4 regions of the Paenibacillus sp. J22R160 genome follow, and region 3 is predicted to be linked to each of the others. Evidence: riboswitches for the same ligand, from Rfam matches in the RefSeq annotation. Region 3 holds a riboswitch; each other region holds the start of a gene.
The links. Region 3 has a riboswitch for cyclic di-AMP ahead of AC58UW_RS10435 (stalk domain-containing protein). Riboswitches for the same ligand answer to the same signal wherever they lie in the genome.
Positions count from the first base shown of each region.

Region 1: another riboswitch for cyclic di-AMP. It lies ahead of AC58UW_RS16540 (APC family permease); the one in region 3 lies ahead of AC58UW_RS10435 (stalk domain-containing protein).
Region 2: another riboswitch for cyclic di-AMP. It lies ahead of AC58UW_RS24230 (hypothetical protein); the one in region 3 lies ahead of AC58UW_RS10435 (stalk domain-containing protein).
Region 4: another riboswitch for cyclic di-AMP. It lies ahead of AC58UW_RS30710 (resuscitation-promoting factor); the one in region 3 lies ahead of AC58UW_RS10435 (stalk domain-containing protein).

Region 1 is NZ_JCAUAU010000006.1:274,231-279,722, reverse strand. Features, by position in the region: gene AC58UW_RS16545 (NAD(P)/FAD-dependent oxidoreductase) at 1-1,150, shown strand, start outside; cyclic di-AMP (ydaO/yuaA leader) riboswitch at 1,336-1,496, shown strand; gene AC58UW_RS16540 (APC family permease) at 1,594-3,429, shown strand; gene AC58UW_RS16535 (YqkE family protein) at 3,485-3,745, shown strand; gene AC58UW_RS16530 (polysaccharide deacetylase family protein) at 3,742-4,701, shown strand; gene AC58UW_RS16525 (hypothetical protein) at 5,005-5,220, opposite strand; gene AC58UW_RS16520 (hypothetical protein) at 5,407-5,492, shown strand, end outside.
Region 2 is NZ_JCAUAU010000015.1:107,456-112,947, forward strand. Features, by position in the region: gene kdpA (potassium-transporting ATPase subunit KdpA) at 1-1,260, opposite strand, end outside; gene AC58UW_RS24220 (potassium-transporting ATPase subunit F) at 1,308-1,385, opposite strand; gene AC58UW_RS24225 (hypothetical protein) at 1,531-1,989, opposite strand; gene AC58UW_RS24230 (hypothetical protein) at 2,065-2,481, opposite strand; cyclic di-AMP (ydaO/yuaA leader) riboswitch at 2,601-2,771, opposite strand; gene AC58UW_RS24235 (hypothetical protein) at 3,056-3,577, shown strand; gene AC58UW_RS24240 (APC family permease) at 3,655-5,481, opposite strand.
Region 3 is NZ_JCAUAU010000003.1:731,486-736,977, forward strand. Features, by position in the region: gene AC58UW_RS10415 (sensor histidine kinase) at 1-147, opposite strand, end outside; gene liaF (cell wall-active antibiotics response protein LiaF) at 173-835, opposite strand; gene AC58UW_RS10425 (PspA/IM30 family protein) at 1,012-1,623, opposite strand; gene AC58UW_RS10430 (LiaF transmembrane domain-containing protein) at 1,652-1,951, opposite strand; cyclic di-AMP (ydaO/yuaA leader) riboswitch at 2,121-2,273, shown strand; gene AC58UW_RS10435 (stalk domain-containing protein) at 2,280-3,080, shown strand; gene AC58UW_RS10440 (GNAT family N-acetyltransferase) at 3,406-4,596, opposite strand; gene AC58UW_RS10445 (sporulation protein YjcZ) at 4,775-4,876, shown strand; gene AC58UW_RS10450 (molybdopterin molybdotransferase MoeA) at 4,970-5,492, opposite strand, start outside.
Region 4 is NZ_JCAUAU010000028.1:50,769-56,260, reverse strand. Features, by position in the region: gene AC58UW_RS30720 (ABC transporter permease) at 1-990, opposite strand, end outside; gene AC58UW_RS30715 (ABC transporter ATP-binding protein) at 987-1,730, opposite strand; cyclic di-AMP (ydaO/yuaA leader) riboswitch at 2,013-2,205, shown strand; gene AC58UW_RS30710 (resuscitation-promoting factor) at 2,495-3,634, shown strand; gene rnmV (ribonuclease M5) at 3,751-4,296, shown strand; gene rsmA (16S rRNA (adenine(1518)-N(6)/adenine(1519)-N(6))-dimethyltransferase RsmA) at 4,341-5,249, shown strand; gene yabG (sporulation peptidase YabG) at 5,305-5,492, shown strand, end outside.

The sequences.
Region 1 (5,492 bases), on a different contig from region 3:
AGCAGATGAAATAGCTGTCACACTGGTGAATAAGCACGACTATCACTACATGACGACGCATTTGCATATGCCGGCAGCTGGTACTGATCATCATGAAAATGCGCGTGTTGCCATTAAGGAACTGATCGATGAGCGGAAAATTCATTTCATCAAAGCGACGGTTCAGCAGATTTTGCCTGAGGAAAAGAAGGTTGTTCTGGCGGATGAAGTCCTCGCTTACGATTATCTGGTTGTGGGGCTTGGAAGTGAGACAGAGACCTTTGGCATTCCGGGACTGCGTGAACACGCCATGACGATTAATAGCATTAACAGTGTTCGTTTCATACGTCAGCATACGCAGTACATGTTCGCTAAATATAAATTGGATTCCAAGCATGCAGAGTACTTGACCATTGTCGTTGGAGGCGCCGGTTTCACAGGTACGGAGTTTGTAGGAGAATTAGCGGATCGGATTCCTGATCTTTGCCAGATGTTTGACGTCGATCCTTCACTTGTTCAGATCATTAATATCGAAGCGTCGCCTACCGCTTTGCCGCCAGGACTGCCGAATGACCTCGTGGAATACGGCATGGAAGTGATGCGCCGCAAAGGGGTTCAATATAAATTATCTACCGCAATTAAGGCATGCGAGCCCGGAGGCGTCCTCCTGGGGGATGGCCAATTCATTCCTGCCGGCACTGTCATTTGGTCGGGCGGTGTTCGGGGGAATTCCTTGCTGCAGGATGCGGGCTTCCACGTCCAACGCGGGAGGGTCAAAGTGGATGACTACTTGCGTTCCTTGCAGCACCCTGATGTTTTTATTACGGGAGATTGCTCGATTGTCATGAGCCCAGACGGCACGCCATACCCCGCCAATGCCCAAATCGCGGTCCAGCAGGGCTATAATACGGCAACAAACTTGCTCTATACCCTGAGGGGGAAACCCTTGCGACCTTTTGCCTATGATTACAAAGGGACGGTTGCCTCGCTTGGTCGCGGAGAAGCTATTGGCATCCTGAGGGTCAAAAAAGTGAAAGGCAAGCTGGCCGCATTCCTCAAAAAAATGATCGATGCCCGCTATTTATTTCTCATCGGCGGCATCCCTCTCATCTGCAAAAAGATGATTTTTAAGCAAAAACAAGCCACAAGAAAGCGTCATGTGAGAAATTAATTTTGCCAAAATACCCTAAAATCCACTTAATCAGACAATAAGCTAGTAAAAGGGAGATACCGAAAGTATTATGCCATTGTAAGCGGATTATCGAAAGAATGCGGGGAGGGAATAATCTTTTTTAAGATTTTTCTCTCCTTTACTATGAGCCAATAAGAGAGTAGTATCAACTCGTACGTTAACAGTTGAATATTTCGCTTAATTTTCTATTCAGAAAAGCGGGGGAACCATAGGTTTCAACGGGGTGAGTAAGGTGCGTCTTGTCGCATGCGGCAGCTACCTTTAGGGCAGATTTCTCGCAGCCCGAACCCGTCAGCTAACCTCGTAAGCGGTCGTGAGAAAGGAGAACATGTGGCTAAGCACAAGGTCTATCCTTGTGTTTTTTTGCGCTCAAAAATGGGAAATCAAGCTGAAAACTAGGTTATTTGGAGGAATTTCACAGCATGACAAGTGACTCATTGAAAAAGATTGTATTCGGTAAACCGCTGAAATCGGCGGAGCTGGAATCTGAGAAAATGCAGGTATGGAAGGCTCTGCCCATCCTATCTTCGGATGCCCTGTCTTCAGTGGCCTATGGCACGGAGCAGATTTTGCTAGAGCTTGCGACTGTTGGAATTGCTGCTTTTGCTTTCTCATTGCCGATTGCAATCTCGATTATTGCTTTAATCATGCTTCTTGTTTTAAGCTATCGCCAAGTGATTGAGGCCTATCCGATGGGCGGCGGAGCCTACATGGTGGCCAAGGAAAATTTGGGCATGATGTCGGGAAGACTGACTGGGGTTTCACTGCTGATTGATTACACGTTAACCGTTGCGGTTTCGATTTCGGCAGGTGTGCAGGCGATAACGTCCGCTTTCCCAGTTACAGTGCCTTATATTGTCCCCATAGCCTTAGTGCTTGTCTGGGTGATGGTGTGGCTGAATTTGCGGGGTACTTCTGAGTCCGGAACCGTGTTTGCGATTCCAACGTACTTTTTTATCCTGTGCATACTGCTCCTGATTGGTAAAGGGATCTTCGATATGCTGACAGGTTCCATGAACACGCATGAATTCCAGGTTGTTCCCAGCTCCATGACGAGCTCATTGACATTGTTTGTCATCCTTAAAGCCTTTTCATCCGGCTGCTCGGCCGTGACAGGCATTGAGGCGATTTCCGATGCGGTACCGCATTTCCGTACGCCATCTGTCAAAAATGCCAAGAGAACCCTGGCTTCCCTCGGAACTCTGCTGGCGATTGTCTTTGGCGGCGTCACCTTGCTGAGCTTGGGTTATGGGATTGCACCTGATCCGCACGGGCATACCTCGGTCTTGTCGATGGTTACGGAGCAAGCATTCGGGCGTGGAACCATGTATTATGCAACACAGATTGGCACCATGCTGATCCTGGTATTGGCTGCGAATACGAGCTTCAACGGATTTCCGATCTTGGCAAGCATTATGGCTCAGGATAAAAACTTCCCGCGCATGTTCTCGTACCGGGGAGATCGGTTGTCGTTCCACTACGGGATTGTAACGTTAGGTGTTTTGGCAAGTATTTTGCTCGTCATTTTCAAAGGAAAAACCGATGCACTCATTCCACTTTATGCGATTGGCGTCTTTTTATCTTTTACTCTTGCCCAAAGCGGTTTGGTTCGCAAATGGTTCAGAGAACGTCCGGCCGGCTGGATCGGCAAGTTCGTTATTAATGGTTTAGGGGGAATCGTTTCCCTTGCCGTTCTGATTATTTTCTGTATCACCAAATTTAGTGAAGGTGCTTGGATTGTTATTATTGTGACGCCGATTTTACTTTGGGGAATAACCAAAATTAGCAATCACTACGATGATGTGGCCAAACAGCTGCGCATTGATATCACGCAAGAACGCGTATGCACCAAAGAGCCTGTGATCATAGTGCCTGTAGCAGGCATTCACCGAGTGGTGGCGCAGTCATTGAATTATGCGAAATCTTTATCTCCAAATGTCATTGCTTTCTACGTATCATTTTCGGATGAGGATGAAGAAGCGATGCAGGAGAAATGGGATAAGTGGGACCCGGGTGTTCGGCTTGTTGTATTCAAATCCCGTTACCGCACCATTTTGAAGCCACTGGCAGAGTTTATTGAAAGAGTCGATACGCATGTATCGGAAAAGCAATCGATCATGGTGATCCTGCCCCAGTTCATGCCCAAAAAATGGTGGCACCGCCTGCTCCACAACCAGTCTGCCGCACGTATACGCTCGAAGCTGCAAGCCGATAAAGATATCGTCGTTGCGACGGTGCCCTATCATTTGCATGAGTAGAGGTGTACAATAAAAGGGTAAAACGGATGTTGAAATGGAACAGAGGTGACCCTTTATGGCAAAAAAGAAATCGTCAACCACAATCGCTGAACCTAGCGCGCAAGATAAACCTGCGACACTCAAAGATTTGCTGCGTCCTGATATCGTAGCGGGCCTGAAAGCTCAAGCTGATGCGATGAAAGCAGAGGAACAGGCTCGTAAGGATGCTGCCAGGGCTGAAGCGGAGGCTGCGCGCAAGGCGGAGGAGAAACGGCTGGAGAATGATTTTGGCCACTTGCTGGAGAAGAGCAAGCTCGATTGGAGAAAACACAAATGAGGAAGCGCTTGGTGTGCTTCCTTTTTCTTTTAAGCGTAGTGATAGCGCTTTCAGGTTGCGGGGTAGAGGGAGTTGCGACGCCGGTTGTAGAGGCAACCGTCAGCCCGGTGCTTTCACCGTCGTCTGTTCCCAAAGTGGCACCAGAGAAACCGACAGCGACATCACCAGAGAGAGCAGGTGAGACACCATCGGATACAACAACAGACTCGTCCGCAGTTGTGCCAGCGCTCGCATCTTCAACACGATCCACACGATCCCTTTCATTAGCAGAAAGGTACAAAATAGCCACCCCTCACAAATGGGGCGAGAACATCCCCGGCGTACGGACGCATCTTGTAACGCAGGATAAGGTGATCGCCCTTACCTTTGACGCTTGCGGCGGCACAGAAGGCAGCGGATACGATGAGAAGCTGATCGATTACTTGATCAAGGAGCAGATACCAGCCACCTTATTTGTCAATGCGAGATGGCTTAGTGCCAATCCGGATATATTTGCCAAGCTGGCGGGGGATCCGCTGTTTGAGATCGAAAACCACGGGAACGAACATAGGCCGCTCTCCGTGAACGGCAAAGCCGCCTATGGCATCGCGGGAACCAAAGATGTGAGCGATGCGATTCGCGAAGTAACGGAGAACGCGGATGAGATCGAGAAGCGGACGGGAAAGCGGCCTTTATTTTTCCGCTCAGGCACGGCCTTCTACGACGATATCGCTGTCGACATTGCCCACGACTTGGGTTTCCAGCTGGCGGGTTATAACGTGCTTGGCGACGCTGGAGCTACATTTAACACGGAGCAGGTGTACAATGCACTTACAAAGGCTCGGAGCGGTTCCATCGTTTTGGCGCATATGAACCATCCAGAGAAAGACACGGCTGAAGGCGTCATGAAGGCCATACCCGTTATGCAGAAGGCGGGCTTTCGATTCGTTCTGCTGTCGGCATATCCCGTAGAGTGAAATAGATGGAATTCCTCCCGTTAATCTGCGCTGCTCAGGGGTAGGAAATGAAATAGTGGTAGAAGCTCCAGCTAATTCGACGGTAGCTCGACGAAATTGGCTAGAATTGCCGAAATTAGCGGTAGAAAATCCAGTTATCTGCCTAAAAGAGGTACAAATGTGAGAAATAACAGGAGAAATCGGCGGTGTTGTTCCACCGGTACGACCCATTAAGAGCTCACAACTGTAAAAGCTGGAGACAGCCATGCCTGATACATGCACAAATCGCCCTCAGGGAGCTCCCGAAGACGATTCTAGTGCATATCACCTTTTTTTCATCTCAAAAAACTCGCACTCATCTCGATCATAGTAAGCCAAATCAGCAACACGCGACTGCACAACCACGGTCGTTTCGCTGAAACGAAGGACGATCGCATTCGAATCGACAATGTGATCGTCTTTGAAAACACGGACAAGAGCTCCTTTTTCCACAGCCTCTTGGAAGTCGGAATCCGTCACTAAACGTTGGTTACCAGCCATACTCAGCATTCTCCTTGCCTGTGTAAATTAGTTCTTCAATTGTACCACAAGGCGCCAACAATCTCCCGTTCTCCACGAACGCCTACTCTTCGCCCAGCATACAATGTAGCACCAAAGAATCTATTTCTTGTTACCGAAGAAATAGACTCCCAAATGCGGCATGGGCAGAGAGGATGTGTGATCCCGATGGACATTCAATTACTACCGATTCATTGGGTTTATCTGGTATTTATTGGTTTTATTCTTACACTTCTAATCAAGCGTAGAGACAC
Region 2 (5,492 bases), on a different contig from region 3:
CGTCAGAATCGCGATCGCAGCCAGCTTCACTTCTTTACCTTCAATTTTTTTGCCCATAAATTCAGGCGTACGTCCAACCATCAGTCCACAAATGAACACGGACAAGATGAGATAAAGCAATCCGTTTAATAAGCCGACCCCTTTACCTCCGAAAACGTTATTTAACATCATTTCCGCAAATGGAACAATGCTTCCTAGAGGTGTAAGCGATTCATGCATCGTATTCACACTACCTGTTGTAGCTGCTGTCGTAACGGTTGTGAACAGGGCCGTTTCGGATAATCCGAATCGAACTTCCTTACCTTCCATATTGCCATGGACGCCCAGCGCATCTACAGCAGTTATGCCTTTATACTCCGCATAGAATATCGTCGCAAGCATAACCAGGAAGATAATTCCCATGGCAGCAAAGACGGTCCAACCTTGCTTCTTGTTCTTAATCATTAATCCGAATGCATACACGAGTGCTGTAGGTAACAGCATCATACAAATGATATGGATGAAGTTGGTGAAAGGTGTTGGATTCTCAAACGGATGCGCAGCATTCGTCCCGAACCATCCGCCACCGTTGGTGCCAAGATGCTTAATTGATTCCAAAGAAGCAACTAGACCACGAGTAATCGTTTGTTCAGCCCCTTCAACCGTTGTCGCTTGCGCAGCACCCAGCAAGGTTTGCGGCACGCCTTGAAAAACTAAGATTAAAGCGACAATGAAGCTAAGCGGCAAAAAGATACGAGTAATCGATCTCGTCATATCTACGTAAAAGTTACCGAGATTATCTTGACGGCCAACTAATCCACGGATAAAAGCTACAGCTACTGCGAATCCAGTTGCCGCCGATGTAAACATCGGGAAGGTAATGGCTACCATTTGAGAGAAATAGGACAGTGTATTTTCACCACTGTACGCTTGCCAGTTCGTATTTGTAATAAAGGAAATCGCTGTATTGAAAGCAATCGTTGGCGATACATTACCGATCCCATCGGGATTCAGCGGTAGATAACTCTGAAGCCGGAATATGGCGTACATCAGGATCATCATGACGAAATTGACGATTAATACGGCTCCTAAGTACTTTTTCCATCCCATCGCTTCTTCTTCTTTAACACCCATCAGGCGATAGGACATACGCTCAAAGGGACCGAACACGCGATCCAGGCCACTCTTTTCATAACCAAATACTTTCACCAAGTAAATGCCCACCGGCTTCACCAGAAGCATGATAATCACCAGTGTGACAATTACTTGTAACAATCCCATACCCATAGTAGGTTCTCCCCCTGCTTACTTAAGCTCTAATTTATCCATTAAAATTTCTCCGGCTTCACTAGTACAAAGCCAAGATACACCATCATAGCTAGCGCAATTATTCCAATCACAATCATTTGGTTGCCTCCTATTCAAAAGCTTGCATCGAAAGCATAAGCTTACGCTTTTTCACAAAATTTCATAAATCCCCAGAATCCAAGAAAGGTTAATGCCATTAATATAATCATTGTTACATCGTTGTACATAACGCACCTCCTCCAATCAGACAGTACCTAATTTATTTGTTTGTAATAAAGAGGATAGAAGGAACTTCACATCACCGTTTTTCGAATAAATAACGTAGTCAGCGCCTAACCCTTTGTAAATTAATCTGGGATTTATACTTTGGGTAACCACATACATTGGCCCTGAAGTCCAACTGCGGCATATTTGAATGTAGCGGCAGCATAACGTCAAACTCTCCTCGAACAAAATGATGCTTCCGATCGGATAATCGGGAATGATGGATTCAGCCTTTATCGACGTATCCACCTGCATGATTTTTTTTACTCCCTGCCCTTCTAACTTGAGTTTTTCCAACTTATTGTTTGTTAATGCAACAAAAGGAAAACCACTCAATTTTATTTGTTTCATGAAGTCTTCGCCTGCCTTAGTAGGCGCAGCTATGAGCAGCAAATCGCTTTGCATGACTTTCATCGCTTCCTTTCTTACCTGACTCATTGTAACGCTGAACGGTATAAAAATGAGGTAAAGAATCTATAGCTCGCATATAAAAAAAGCATAAAAATGCGATGCTTAGAAAGAGACATAAGCCTCTGAATGGTCAAAAATATAAGTGCGATCTGATAATACATCCAGCTCTTTTTTACCTATAGATCTATGTTGAAGCTTGTCAGCTAAATCCGTTAATGCCGATTCCATAACATGCGTCCTTACTTCTCCCCATGCCTCTTTTTTCTGATGGACATACTGCAAACCATCCTCAAGTGAAAGCCCTTTGAGCTTCTGAAAGACCACAGCCCATTGAACGAAATCCCCCTTCAGGTTACCGCAAGGAATTTCATAATCACCTAAACCGCTCGTTCCCAGACTTGTTGAGATTGAAAGCATTCCGCAATGGCAGTCGCGGCCATGCCCAGGCAGCAGTTTGTCAGATAACTCATCATCAAAGCGATAGCATTCAATTCGGGTAATTTTGCATTCGGGAACCATTCGTAGATTCACTCTCCTCAATTTTTGAACAACAAAAAGAAGCCTGCGAGCAGAGAATCTCTGCTCTCGGGCTTCTTGGCAGCTTGTATACACAAGCTGTAATTAGCACAATAGAACGTTGGCTCTCTCCCAATACGCTTACGAGGTTAGCTGTCGGATTCGGGCTTGGAAGCGCCCTACCTTGGCAAGCTGGAGCTTGCTTTTGGATTCACCCCGCGAAGACGTTGATGCTACAATCGTCCTCTATTGGTTCCCCCGTTCCCCTTGCGGGGACTCAGCGTTTTCAACTTGATGTGAAGTTGATGCTCTGAATCTTACGCCTTGACCTCCGTCTTGTAAAACGAACCGCGATCTCTTATTTGCCATAATGACTTATGGATGCGCTTGCAATTAAAGAAAGCATTCATTTTCGATATTCATGCTTCGATTTTCTTCCGTTTTCGGCATTTTTATCTTTTTTTTATGTGTTTCCCCCCTTTTCTTTACCCCATTTTTACTACTCTCAGCCTTACAATTGAGGAGCAGAACACACACATTATTTCTGTCAGGTCTTACGTGTAAAGGAGAAATTACGATGGCTTCCACTCCCCGTTATTATTTAGGGATAGTCCCACAAGCGTTAAATCCGGTTTCATTAACTTACGAGTGGTTCGGCGTCTTATGGCTAGAAGAAGATAACCGTTTCCCTGTCATTGTCGGTTACTGGTTTTGTAAGGAGAAGCCTGAGATTGTTCAAAAAGCGCAGCAAGCTGGATACTACAAATGGGCCGAGATCTCCGAGCACTACGTAATCATGAACATGTACAGGTCCATACGAAATAAACAAAAAGAGCAGGACTGGGAGAAGCGATCAAGGCTATCGATCCGTATGAATTTCACATCGCCGTGGAAGAACGTTCCAGCCGGATTGTATGTCATCAAATCAAGAGAAACCTTTCCGCTGCATGCTTCTGCCATCTGTAAAAAGAGGTTTTTCCTTTGGTTGGAACATGCCGCTGTATGTGAAACCGAGCAAGAACTTCAAGCCTTCATCCGACGGGTGCAAAGAGAGCACCACATGGAGAAAACAATAAAAACAGGGAGCCCTACGATGTAGGGAAGCCTAACACGTAAAAAAAGTACAGAAACGGCGAATTATCGCCGAATCCTGTACTTTTTATTGATTTATCCTATCTACTTTTTCAAATGATACGGTACCGTCGTCACGATGAGATCCCGTCTGTACAGCAGAAACGCGCGGATCAGCAAGCTGGACTGATTATGGAGAATGTGCTGCCAGTTTCGTTTGGGAATAAACTGTGGAATTAAGACGGTTACCCGGAAATTCGACTCATTCGCCTTATGTTCCACGGTATCGATGAACTTCGTCAACGGTTGAATGATGCTTCGGTAGTGAGAATGCAGCGTGACTAATCGTACATCCGGCTGCCAACACGCCCATTTCTCTTGAAACTGCTTCTCGGCCTCTCGATCAAAGGCCACATACACAGCGATAATCTGGTCCGGCGCCAGCGATTTGGCGTAATTCATGGAATTTTCCACGACATGTGTAATGCCCGCGACAGGCACGATCATCACATTGCCTTTGATCGGAATAGAAGGCTCACACGTCGTGATTCGGAGCTGCTCACCCACGGCCTCGTAATGCTTTTTGATTTTATGGAACGTATAAACAATCAAGGGGAGGAATATAAACACAGGCCATACCTGCTCCAGCTTTGTGATAAAAAAGATCAGCATCACGGTAAAGCTAATCAAAGCGCCAATCAAATTGATCGTTAGCTTGACGATCCAGCCTTTGGGCTTCTTGCGTACCCACTTCACCAGCATCCCTGTTTGTGCCAGCGTAAAGGGAATAAACACGCCAACGGCATACAGCGGAATAAGATGTTCTGTCCTGCCTTTAAACACGATAATCAGAATGATCGACATAATCGCCAGGAAAATAATCCCGTTCGAATACCCCAGTCGATCTCCTCTGATCGTAAACATTCTAGCGATATATTTGTCCCTGGCCAAATTAACAGCGAGTAACGGAAATGCCGAATACCCCGTATTGGCGGCAAGCACAAGGATCATCGCGGTGGTGCCTTGGATGAAGTAGTACATATAATTCCTCCCAAATGTTTGGGAGGCAATTTGTGAGACTACGGTTTCCTCAGCTTTGGGTACGATGCCGTAGGCAAAAGCCAAATACACAATGCCCGAGAACAATATGGCAAGCAGCAAGCCCATAGCCGCTAGGGTTTTGGAGGCATTATTCGGTCCTGGCGCTTTAAAGTTTGGAATCGCATTCGAGATCGCTTCAACACCCGTTAAGGCCGAGCTGCCGGATGCGAAAGCTTTTAATAACAAGAACAGTGTAATTCCAGCAACCGGCGTCCCCATAGTCGCATGCATCTCAGGTGTGACTGTTCCGGTCAGCCCCTTATATAAGCCTACGCAGATTAATATAAACAACGCCAAAATGAATAAATAGACGGGATATGCCAAGATGGAGGCTGACTCGGTGATTCCTCTAAGATTCAGTATCGTTATGGCGACAACGAGCAGAGTAGCAATATTCACGTTGTAAGGATGGAGCTGCGGGAAGGCCGAAGTAATAGCGTCTGTCCCCGCCGAGATGCTGACCGCCACAGTTAGGATGTAATCCACCAGCAAGGAGCCCCCGGCTAGCAAGCCTGCGTTTACACCCAAATTTTCTTTCGATACGACGTACGCCCCACCCCCATGGGGATAGGCGAAGATAATTTGCCGATATGACAGAATAAGAGCCAATAAAAGTATGAGCACGCCTACGCCGATCGGTATCGAGTACCAAAGTGCCGCGGCGCTTATCGTGATAAGCACAATGAGAATTTGTTCAGGCCCGTAAGCGACCGATGATAGAGCGTCAGAAGACAGGATCGCTAATGCCTTTGTTTTATTCAGCTTTTGCTCCCCTAATTCGGCTGATTTCAAAGGCTGACCGATGAGTAACCTTTTCAATGCAGACAACATCATACCACCGC
Region 3 (5,492 bases):
GCCTTCCTGCCAGCTCGTAAATGGCGTGATTAAATTACGTGAGTTCATAAAATAAATGATAGCGCCAAATACAAAGAAACTAAAAATAATCGATTCAGCCATACTGCGCCATATCATATTCGTCAATCTTCGTTTATAGCCGTCCAATATGCGCTGAACCTCCTCTAGATTGTTACATCACTTTGATTTTAATATCTCCTACGATATAAGAAAGCACAAGTTTCACACGGTGGTCGCAGCTCTCATAATTGGACGATTGCCAATGCAATTTGTTCATTACGCCAGACTCGCGCTCACTGCCGACTTGGATTTGACCAAAGGTGACAGAAGCTCCTACTGAAACGCCAATATCATCTGGTACCTTTATATCAACATCGCCTATCACACCTTGCAGGATAAGCGTCGTTTCCTTTTGCTCCAAAATGGCCAGCGAGAGATCGATATAGGTCTCGCCAATAATATACCACGTTGAACTATTGCGCATGATCCAAGGCTCACGTCCCAGACGGACGCTATCCATCAGCTTCTGCTTCTGAATATAGGTGTCATCTTTATGCACCTGCTTAGAACGGATGAAAAAGAACCCTAGTGAAATCAAAACAATAGCGAAAACAATCGTAACATGATCGCCAAACAGAATGACTGCTCCCACTCCGATGAGCACAAAACCTTTGCGGTCTTTGCGGGAACGGACTCGATGAATGCCCAGCAAGACGAGGATAATCGCAAGAATGGGGAAAAAGCCTATCGTATGATCCAGAAGCAAAAAAAGACCGGCGCCAATCAGCACTAGGGCTGTATTCCGGTTGCGGTTGTTTTTGGTTTCTTCGCCCATCTCTGCACCTCCTCTGGCTGCCGATTAATTCGTTCATTATAGATTCCTAGCATACCATAAGAATGGACAGCCTCCAAGATGCAAATCCTTGCCCAGCAAGGATCTGATAAGAGGAATGGAGGCCGGAACTCGGCTGCGCCGCATGCTTTGCGCGGCGCAGTACAATCACGCGAGGCTTATTTCTTGTCGCGCCAATCCTGCTGAAGCTTGCGCAGCTCCTGCTGGAGGTTGCTGCCAGCCTCCTTCAGCGTCTCTCGCGACACGCGCCCCGCCACGCGCAGGCCCTGCAGCGCTTCCCGGCCGAGCTCGCGGCCGGTCGCTTCCAGCTCGCGCAATGCCTCGCGAGCTTCTTCCTTGGACAGCCCGCTGCGCGGCTGTCCAGCGCCTGCTGCGCGGCCGGCACGCTGCGCCGCCAGCTCATCTGCGAGCGCCAGGCAGACGTCCTGGCTGCTCGCGTACTGCGCGCGGTACTGCTCGCAGGCAGCTTCCAAGCGCAGCTTCTCTTGCAGCGCTAGACGCGCCAGCTCTTCGTCGCCAGCGCGCATGGCCAGCTCGGCCTGCTCGGCACGCAGCTGTGCCATCTCCTCCGCGTCGACGCTTAGCTTGCGCAGCTCTATCGTTCGCTGCAGCGCCTCCTCGTAGCGCTCCTCCAGCTCGGCGATGCCCGGCGATCCTCCGGAGCGTCCGGAGTCGGAGTGGCAACCTCCCCGTTCATGCAGGTCCAGCTTGCTTGCTGCTTCCTGCCAGGCCATATCCGCCATTTTACCAATACGATGAAATACGCTCATTATCCCACACCCCCTAAGTTCCTATTGATTAAAGTTTGAACTCCGCCGAATCGTTTTGCTTCTTCAGCATGCGATAGCCGTAATAGATTAACCACACAGCAAACACAATCGCGAGGAATCCAGATAATTTTGTAATTAAAATCAAAGCGCCAACTCCAAAAATAACCCATCCAATCTTCTTTCCATTAGTAATCCCGACATAACCAAGCCCCACCATCACCACAGGAATCAACAATCCCATTACATGAAAATGCATACCAACTTGATGCATACAAATGAGGAAGCCTACTGCTATTAGAATGAATGCCCAGCTTTTCGATCGATTCATACTCATAATTGCAACCGCCCTTCGCGTAATCTTCATGCTACTATCGTAGCCGAAATGCAAACATGTCAAAACGGACTCCCGACTGTTTTTGTACCTAGACCTAAGTCCAGTACGCACTAAGACCTGTAACCATATTTTGGGTGTTGTTTCTCTTATTCTATCAATGATAAAATATTTAAAGCCGAGTCCGGTGCACAGACAAAGTGCCGGTACGGGGGACGATTTACATGGGGTGAATATTTGCTCTGTACGCAGAGCAGACTAGGGAGAACCTTCTTCCCGAACCCGTCAACTAACCTCGGAGGCTCATTTGAAGGAGGATTTCCAATTGAATTTGTTTACAAAAGGGTTAACATGCCTTGCTGTGTCCGCCACAGTTTTGGCAGGGGGCTTTTTTTCCCTATTTTCGGGACATGCTTACGCAGCCGCGAGTATGGACGTGAAAGTTCAAGTCAATGATGACCTGGTTCAATTTCCGGATGCACAACCTTATTTGGATGACAACCATGCAACACAAGTACCGATCCGTTTCGTAACAGAGAAGCTGGGTTATGACGTACAATGGCAAAAGGAAGGCGACGAAATCAAAGTCACCCTTAACAACGACAAGCATTCTATTTCCTTAGTGTCAGGTCAAAAAGAGGCCGAAATCGATAGCACGCGTGTCGAGATGGACACACATGCCGAGTTCCAAAACGGGCGTGTATACGTGCCACTTCGCTTTCTAAGCAATGCTTCCGACATCCCCGTTCAATGGGACGCAAGCAGCAAACTAGCGATTCTAAGTAAAGATGGCCATCAACACGCACCTGATTATGAATTATTTGAGTCAACAGCCTACTCGGCAGATCCATCTGAAAATGGCGGATTTGGTGCTTTGGATTATATGGGTAATCCATTAGGAATCGGAACCGTTGCTGTAGATCCATCTGTTATTCCACTTGGATCTAAGCTCTATATAGAAGGTTATGATTTCAACGGCCTGCCGAAAGGCGGCATGTATGCTTATGCAACGGATACTGGCGGATCAATCAAAGGTAAACGCGTTGATATTTTTGTTCCAGGCTCCAAGCAATCTTTACGCAAATTCGGCTTCCAAACTGTTAAGGTGTACAAACTAAACCCGTGATGATCACGGGTTTTTTAATTTTGGCGAACATACGGCTACTGAGAGCCTCACATAAACTGCCCTGCAACTCCGGGCTCTCCAAATCTACTTGATCGAATCGCCTCAAAGGAACTGGAGTCCGCTATTGGAGGAAAATTGAGCATTTCTCTTTCGGAACGGAGCTACCGGCTCTTATTTGCCATCAATGATGTAATTTTCAGGTGAAATCGGCAAAATAGCGAACTGTAGTTTCCCTTACATGTCAAAACCATCCTTTTCCGAGAGATAGCGGACTGTAGTTCCCTCCAAATAAAAAATCAGCCCCGGAACACCGGGACTGATTCATCTAAAAGAAATCCGCCAAATACGTCGTCCGCTGCGGAATAGCTGCTTCCAACCTCGTAACTAGCTCCTTCGAGCCTTGAAGCCGCTCAATTCTAGCCATAAAGCCCGCTTTTTGATAACTCATAAATAAGGCTGTCAGCGTTTGTATACTACAGGTCAGTAGCTGGTCATCAGCTAGTTGCTCACCCTCAGCTAACTTGGTTACCTGCGCTTTTTCCCCGTTGTCTGTAAATTGTAATTTGAAAATGCCGTCGTTCCAATCAGCATGCGGGTCAGAAATCCTCAAATAGATCGGTTCAACTTCCTTGCGCAGTTCAAACCTATATTGCTTAAGGAAAGCTTCAACATCTACAATACGCGCTGAAAAGTATGTTATTTTCTCTTGCTTAAACTTAGGGTCATGAACTAAGAAAGTCAGTTGATCATCGATTGGCGCTTTAACCTCCACCTTGGAGATCATTGAATCATGATCCGCTATGAACTTCCATAACCCACGTCTTGTTTCTTCATCTAAAAACACCATCTCATGAATGATTGCCGTAAACTCTTTCACTTGATAAAAAACATACCCCGTCCGTTCGCCCTGCGCATTTTCATAGAGGGCTACCATACCTTTTTTGTTTCTAAAATATTTGTTGTTCCACCAATTAGCGTCCCGCTTCAACATGCCATTGAATTGCTGGGCATATTGCTCATAAATAGGATTCAATAACTCCCATTCCTTCGTCACACGAACGATAGAACTGCCTTCCGAGGCATGAAATTTAGGAAGCTTATCCCCAGGAATTTCATATTTCAGGTAATCAATATACGTCTCCCAGCCATATTTCCGATAAAATTCAAACTTAAATGGGGATAGAAAGGAAAGCGTCTGCCCTTGCTCCTTCATGACCTTGAGTGCTTGAAGGATCAGCTTCGCGACCATCCCATTACGCCTGTACTCCGGCCACGTCGCTACTCCCGCAATTCCGCCCATGGCAAAACGCTCGCCATTGAGCCACGTATGAAATGGATTAATTTGAAGCTTCGCTGCTAGCTTACCCTGAACAAAATAGCCCCAAATTTGCTTTGGATCTGTCCAATTACCCCGCTCTTCCTGCTCCTCTGCGCTCAGCTCATATTGAAAAGCAAACTGGGATAAAGCAAGACTCTCCGGCACTTCCTGTTGTTCTAATGCTCGAATTTCATTCATTTATGTATCACCTCAAGCTTAAGTATACTGGAAAATCATTAACAATACCTACGCCTAATTAGGCGCTTTCCATTGCGAAATCAGGGCATACGTCCAATCAACGAATGTCTCTACGTCATATGATGTTGATGTATAGTGATTCAACCCACTTAAATACTTAAGAACCGGAGGGGATACTATGTCATATGCAGCTGGTTGTGGAACTGGATACGGATCCGTAGGTGTTGTTCTTGTCCTTTATGTTCTGCTTGTTATCATCTTAGCTACTTTCGCAATCTAATCTCGCCTTTAATCCAACCTGATTATTCCTTGTAAAAAAGGCCTGCCTGCACCAACTTCTTTTACAGAAGCTAAGTGCAAGCAGGCCCTTTTTCTATTTGATTGGATAGATAAGAACACGTTCGTCCCTCGCAAAACCCGAGCCTCCAGCAGACAGTTGAATCAAACAATCCGCATCTTTAATGGAAACCATGATGCTGGATTTATCGATGCCAGAAGGCTTAACTCGCAAACAGCCATTCTCCACATGCGTCGTTCCTCTGACATAGCGCGGGAATGCCGAACCTTTCTCATAATCCACATCCAGATAAGCTGTAACGGCTTCGGGGTAAGGTGATGGACAGCCCGTCATCATGTTAATCAGCGGCTTGGCAAACAGCTCAAACCCTACAAACGATGCGCCTGGATTACCGGACAGCGCTAGCAGCAGCTTATTCTCCCACAGAGCTGCACTCGTCGGAGTGCCTGGCCGCATCGCCACTTTGTTAAACAGAAGCTTACCCGTAAACCGGCCAAACAAATCCACCAGAACATCATAGTCACCAACAGAGACACCGCCAGATGTGATAACGAGATCAACGTTGGCTATTGTCTCCAGCAGCGCGACTTCCACCTCT
Region 4 (5,492 bases), on a different contig from region 3:
ACGCTCAAGTGGCGTCAGTTGAACCATGGAAATGACTAAAGCGATAAAGAAGATGAGAAGTCGAGCTGTGCTGCTGCTTGAAACGGCGATGGCTAATGTGCCCAGTAAGGATATACGTAATACCATCGCGAATAGCTCCGTTCGTAGAAATGTTTTCATATATAGGTACAGATAAGCTGCATCCTGTTTAAAAGGAATAAATCTTGTGACCCCGCTGATCCAGCTTCGGCGGGCTATTCGCGTTCCCAACTGCGGTACATCCACGAACCAGTTGAAAAAGGCATAAAGCCGTGCCTGCTGCTGCCTTTCCTTCGCTATGAGATAGTCCCACCCGATATAGTATTTGGATATGTAATGCGCAGCTGTTAACCAAGCCAATGTAAGTACAAGAGCAGCACCGCTGGCCCAGAGAACGCTTGTAAGAAATTGCAGAGAAATCAGAGCGGCTGTTGCTATCCAGCGGAAGGTGATGGAAGCCCTTCTCGCACGCTCATGGGTGAATCGGCTTTCTTGCCAACTAGCCAATAAGTTGGCTACCTTCATTAATAGAAGCGAAGCAAGCATCCATAAGAAATGCTGTTCGGCATGACCGAGGCAGTGATGATACAAGGGCCATAGTACAACCAACGCCAGAAATGTCCAAAATGCTTGCAGCACTAAGCTGTACATGAATCCGCCACGGAAGTAAGGACCCATCTGGTGTTCAATCCTCATTAGGAACATACGGTCTGCACTTCTTACTAGTGTGCGAATCGGGCTTGAGGATAACAAAGGTACAAGCAGTAATAGGACGATCCACAGATAAGGATAATCTGTCGGAAGGCGCTGTAGTATTTTTGCATAATAATAGGAAGAAAGGATGACAAGAAATAACAGGAAGCCAAAAAAGTTGCTGCGCGCTGCATACTGCAGGTAGCCCATGGATTCCTTCATATAATGTTCAAATCTCTTCTGCCATAGGGCACGGGTGTCCATGTCCATCGCCTTCATACCAGTTCTCCTTTTACAAGCTTATAAAAGATGTCGTCCAGTGACGCTTGCTGGAGCCCAGTTTGCTGACGTAATTCGACTAAATCACCTTGAGCGACCATATGTCCTTTGTGAAGGACGACATAGTTATCGCAATATTTTTCAATCGTAGACAAAATATGCGAGGATATGAGGAATGACGCGCCATGTCGCTTCATTTTGACCATTAACTCCAGTAATGAACGGATTGCTAACGGATCGAGCCCGAGAAAAGGTTCATCAATGATGTAGAGAGAAGGTTCGATCAAGAACGCATTCATGATCATGACCTTTTGCTTCATTCCTTTGGATAGATGGCTTGCGAAGGAGTTGAGCTTGTCCTGCATGTGAAACTGCTCCAGAAGCGCTTGTGAACGGGAGAGATAGTCTTCTCTCGATAAGCCGTATGCCATGGCGGTTAACTCCAGGTGTTCCCGAATTGTAAGCTCTTCATATAGCTCTGGACTTTCGGGTACATAAGCATAAGTGGCACGGTAAGGCAGCGGATCTTCGGCTAGCGTCAAGCCGTTAATTCGGATTGAACCCCTTTGCGGTTGAAGCAGACCAAGAATGTTCTTGATGGTTGTACTTTTTCCTGCGCCATTCAGTCCGATCAACCCCATCATTTCACCCTGACGGATCGAAAATGTGAGGTCATGAAGAACAGGTTTATTTGGTAAATATCCCCCGAATAAAGAGTCGACTTGTAATATGGGCCCCATCTCAGTGCCTCCCTAAATATCTAATTATTGGAATTTAAACATAGGTTTCATACCTGATAATTATAAACAAATTTAGTTTGGAAGCCTAGTTTAAGAGTGAAAACGCGAAGAAACTTAGTAATCGTACGTTATAGTGAGATAAATGTAGATAAAAAGTGCTTTTATTTCGAAAATAAGCTATTTTTAATTGATTTAGCCCTTTTTAGTAGGTGTTAATCCCTTTACAGGCAGAGATTAACAGCGTAATATACTTTTCATAATAACTTAATAACCAATTTGCCATTTTTCCATTCGCTGAGTTCCAATTATGGGAACGGGGGAACCACTGTAAGCTTATAAAGCGGTATCGCTGACGAAGTGAACAGAGTGAGTAACAGGGGTGAATCTTGGACGTTAACGGAAGTTTACGTCTGAGTAGGGCGACTCTCACGTCCGAATCCGTCAGCTAACCTCGTAAGCGTAAGAGAGGTAACGATTGTCGTGCGTGCTATTTGTGTATTTTACTATGCAAACTAAGCCAGCGAGAAGAGTCCTCTTCTTGCTGGCTTTTTGTCCCCATAAGGACTTATAACTACTTCGGACGACTAATCGTAGCCCGGAACTCAAAGGATGATGAATAGCAAAGCGGGGCGGGACGACCAGAATGCAGCCGTTTCTAAGCAGCTGCCGATGGACGACACGTTAAGTTAAATTAAAAACCTTAGTCGCGTCAAATTTAATCATGCTGTAACCTGGCGGCGAGGCTTTGAAGGAGGACCGAAGAAGTGGGCAGTATCTCTTTTAGCGAGACCCATGTAAAACGATCATCCAGCATGTCCTTCGCATTGCGATGGAAGCATGAAAACTTGCGTTTGATTTTAAGCCTGGCTATAATCTCAATCGCAATGACTTTCATGTTTTTGGTGTTGTTGTACGGTACGGCTACCAAGAGCGTATCCGTGGTTGTGAATGGACAAGAAACCGTTGTGCATACGAAGCAATGGGTCCTGCAACGCCTACTGGATGAACAAGCCATAACGATTGGTGAACACGATGAAATATCTGCAGACCCTACAGCTACAATCAAGGGTGGGGACAAATTCGTCATCGAGCACGCTTCTCCAATTCAATTGACTGCTGATGGAAAGACCACCACTGTTTACACAACTGCAAGAACGGTTGAAAGTGCATTGCAACGTTTACATATTGCACTTGGGGAGCACGATAAGCTGACTCCCGAACCGACATCCTCTTTAAGCACAGGCGATGAGATCAAAATCGTCCGTGTGAAAAAAGAGACGGAAGAAGTAACAGAGCCGATCGCATTCGACACGGAGAAGAAAAGTGATGCATCGCTGCTTAAGGGTAAAGAGCAGGTCGTTCAAGAAGGTAAAGAGGGCGTACTTCTGAAAAAGAAAGAAAAGACTTACGAAGATGGCATGTTAATTGCTGAAGCTGTTGTAGGTCAAGAAGTACAGGAACAAAGCATTAAGAAAGTCGTGTCGGTTGGCACGAAGAATCCCGTTGTTGTTCTATCGGCATCATCCCCTAGTGTGGATGAGGTTTCTAAGAATGGTGTAACATTCGGGTATAAACAAATCTTGAAGAATGTGAAGCTCACGGCTTATTCAGCGGGAGCCGATTCAACAGGGAAATCCGAAGGTTCTCCTGGGTACGGTAAGACGTATACAGGAACTACGGTTACTGAGGGCAGAACGATTGCGGTCGATCCGAAAGTTATCCCACTGGGATGGTGGGTTTACATTGAGGGTGTTGGCTTCCGTCGTGCTGAAGATATCGGTAGCGGTGTGAAAGGCCAAATGATCGATGTCTACTTTGAAGATCATGGTTACGCCAATAAATTCGGAACGAAGCAAGGGTACACGGTCTATGTTGTAGGACCGAAAAAGCCGTCTGAAAATTAACGTGTAAACGTCTATTTCAGCGGGAACAATGTCAATATACGTTGCCAGGCAAGCAGCCTGGGCGAAAGAAGAGGGAACCCCTCTTCTTTTTCTGCGTACTGGGAAGGGAACCGATTATGATTAAAGAAGTCATTGTCGTCGAAGGCAAGGACGACACGGCAGCTATTCGCCGAGCTGTCGAGGCGGATACGATAGAGACAGGCGGCTCCGCCATCGGGCAAGCCGTATTGAAGCGAATAGCCCTCGCGCAGCAGCGCAGAGGCGTCATTATTTTTACGGATCCGGATCACGCAGGTGAACGGATTCGGAAGATTGTGGCGGCCAAGGTGCCAGGCTGCAAGCATGCTTTTATCACGCAGCAGCAGGCTGAGTATAAAGGCGACATTGGCGTGGAGAACGCAGCGCCGGAGATTGTCCGGGAAGCGCTCCAGAACCTGCGGACAGAGTACGACGGGGCTGTGTCACAGCTTACCATGGAGGATCTCATAGCCGCCGGTCTGATCGTTCATCCGGAGGCAGCCTCCCGCCGACTTGTCGTTGGCAACGCGCTTGGCATCGGTTACTGCAATGGCAAACAATTTTATAAGCGATGTGCGATGTTCCAGATCTCGCGTGAGGAATTTGAAGCTGCCTTGGAGCAGCTGGAACCGCAGTTATCGTGAAATATAGTGGAATTCAGAACCTATAGATAAAAGAGGGCTACAAAATGACTATACCCGGCAACGAAGTGATTGTAACAGCAGAAGATGTCGCAACACCTAGTAAGACGAAACAAATGATTAAAAAGCACAATCTTGTGCTCAAAAAGAGTTTGGGTCAGAACTTCTTGATTGACCAGAACATCCTGAGCAAGATCGTTTCGGCTGCTGAGCTTGGGCCTAACAAAGGCGCGCTGGAAGTCGGCCCTGGCATCGGGGCGCTCACCCAGCAGCTGGCCAAGCTCGCAGGGCGCGTCTTGGCCGTGGAGATCGATCAGCGTCTCCTGCCTATCCTAGAAGAGACGCTAGAGCCTTATCCCCATGCGAGTGTCGTGCATGGCGATATTTTGAAGACCGACCTGCCGGCATTGTTCCGGCAGCATTTTGACGGGCTTGATGGCGTCAGTGTCGTCGCCAATCTGCCGTACTACATCACGACGCCGATTATTATGAAGCTTCTCGAAGAGAAGCTTCCCCTGGAGAACATCGTCGTGATGATTCAAAAAGAGGTTGCCGACCGCATGGCGGCCCGCCCGGGCACCAAAGATTACGGCAGCCTCAGCATTGCCGTGCAGTTCCACTGCGAGCCGGAGCTTGTCACGATCGTGCCGCGCACCGTCTTTGTGCCGCAGCCGAACGTTGACTCTGCCGTCATCCGGCTGCGTGTGCGCAAAACCCCGCCGGTCGAAGTGGCGGACGTGGACTTCTTCTTCACCGTCGTCCAGGCTTCTTTCGTCCAACGTCGCAAAACCTTATACAACAACCTGGCTGCGCGGTTCTTTACCAAAGAAAACAAACCGGAGCTGGAAGCTCTGCTCCAGACTATCAACATCGAGCCTTCGCGCCGCGGCGAGACGCTCAGCATGGAAGAATTCGCGCGCTTGTCGACTGCGCTTCGCGCGCACGGATGCAAATAACCCGCACCAAATGCCCAGCCCTGCCATAGGATAACCCATGGAGGGGATTTGTGCGATGAGGCAAGGTGATTTTGTAACCCGTAAATCCTATGGCGGCGACGTCATGTTTAAGATTGAACGTATCGATCAATTGAAGGCTGTCCTGCGCGGCGTCGATTACCGGCTGCTTGCAGATGCGCCTTTAGTAGACTTAACACTGACGAACCCGACAGAGACGATGGACCACCCTAGGTCGAGTTCGCC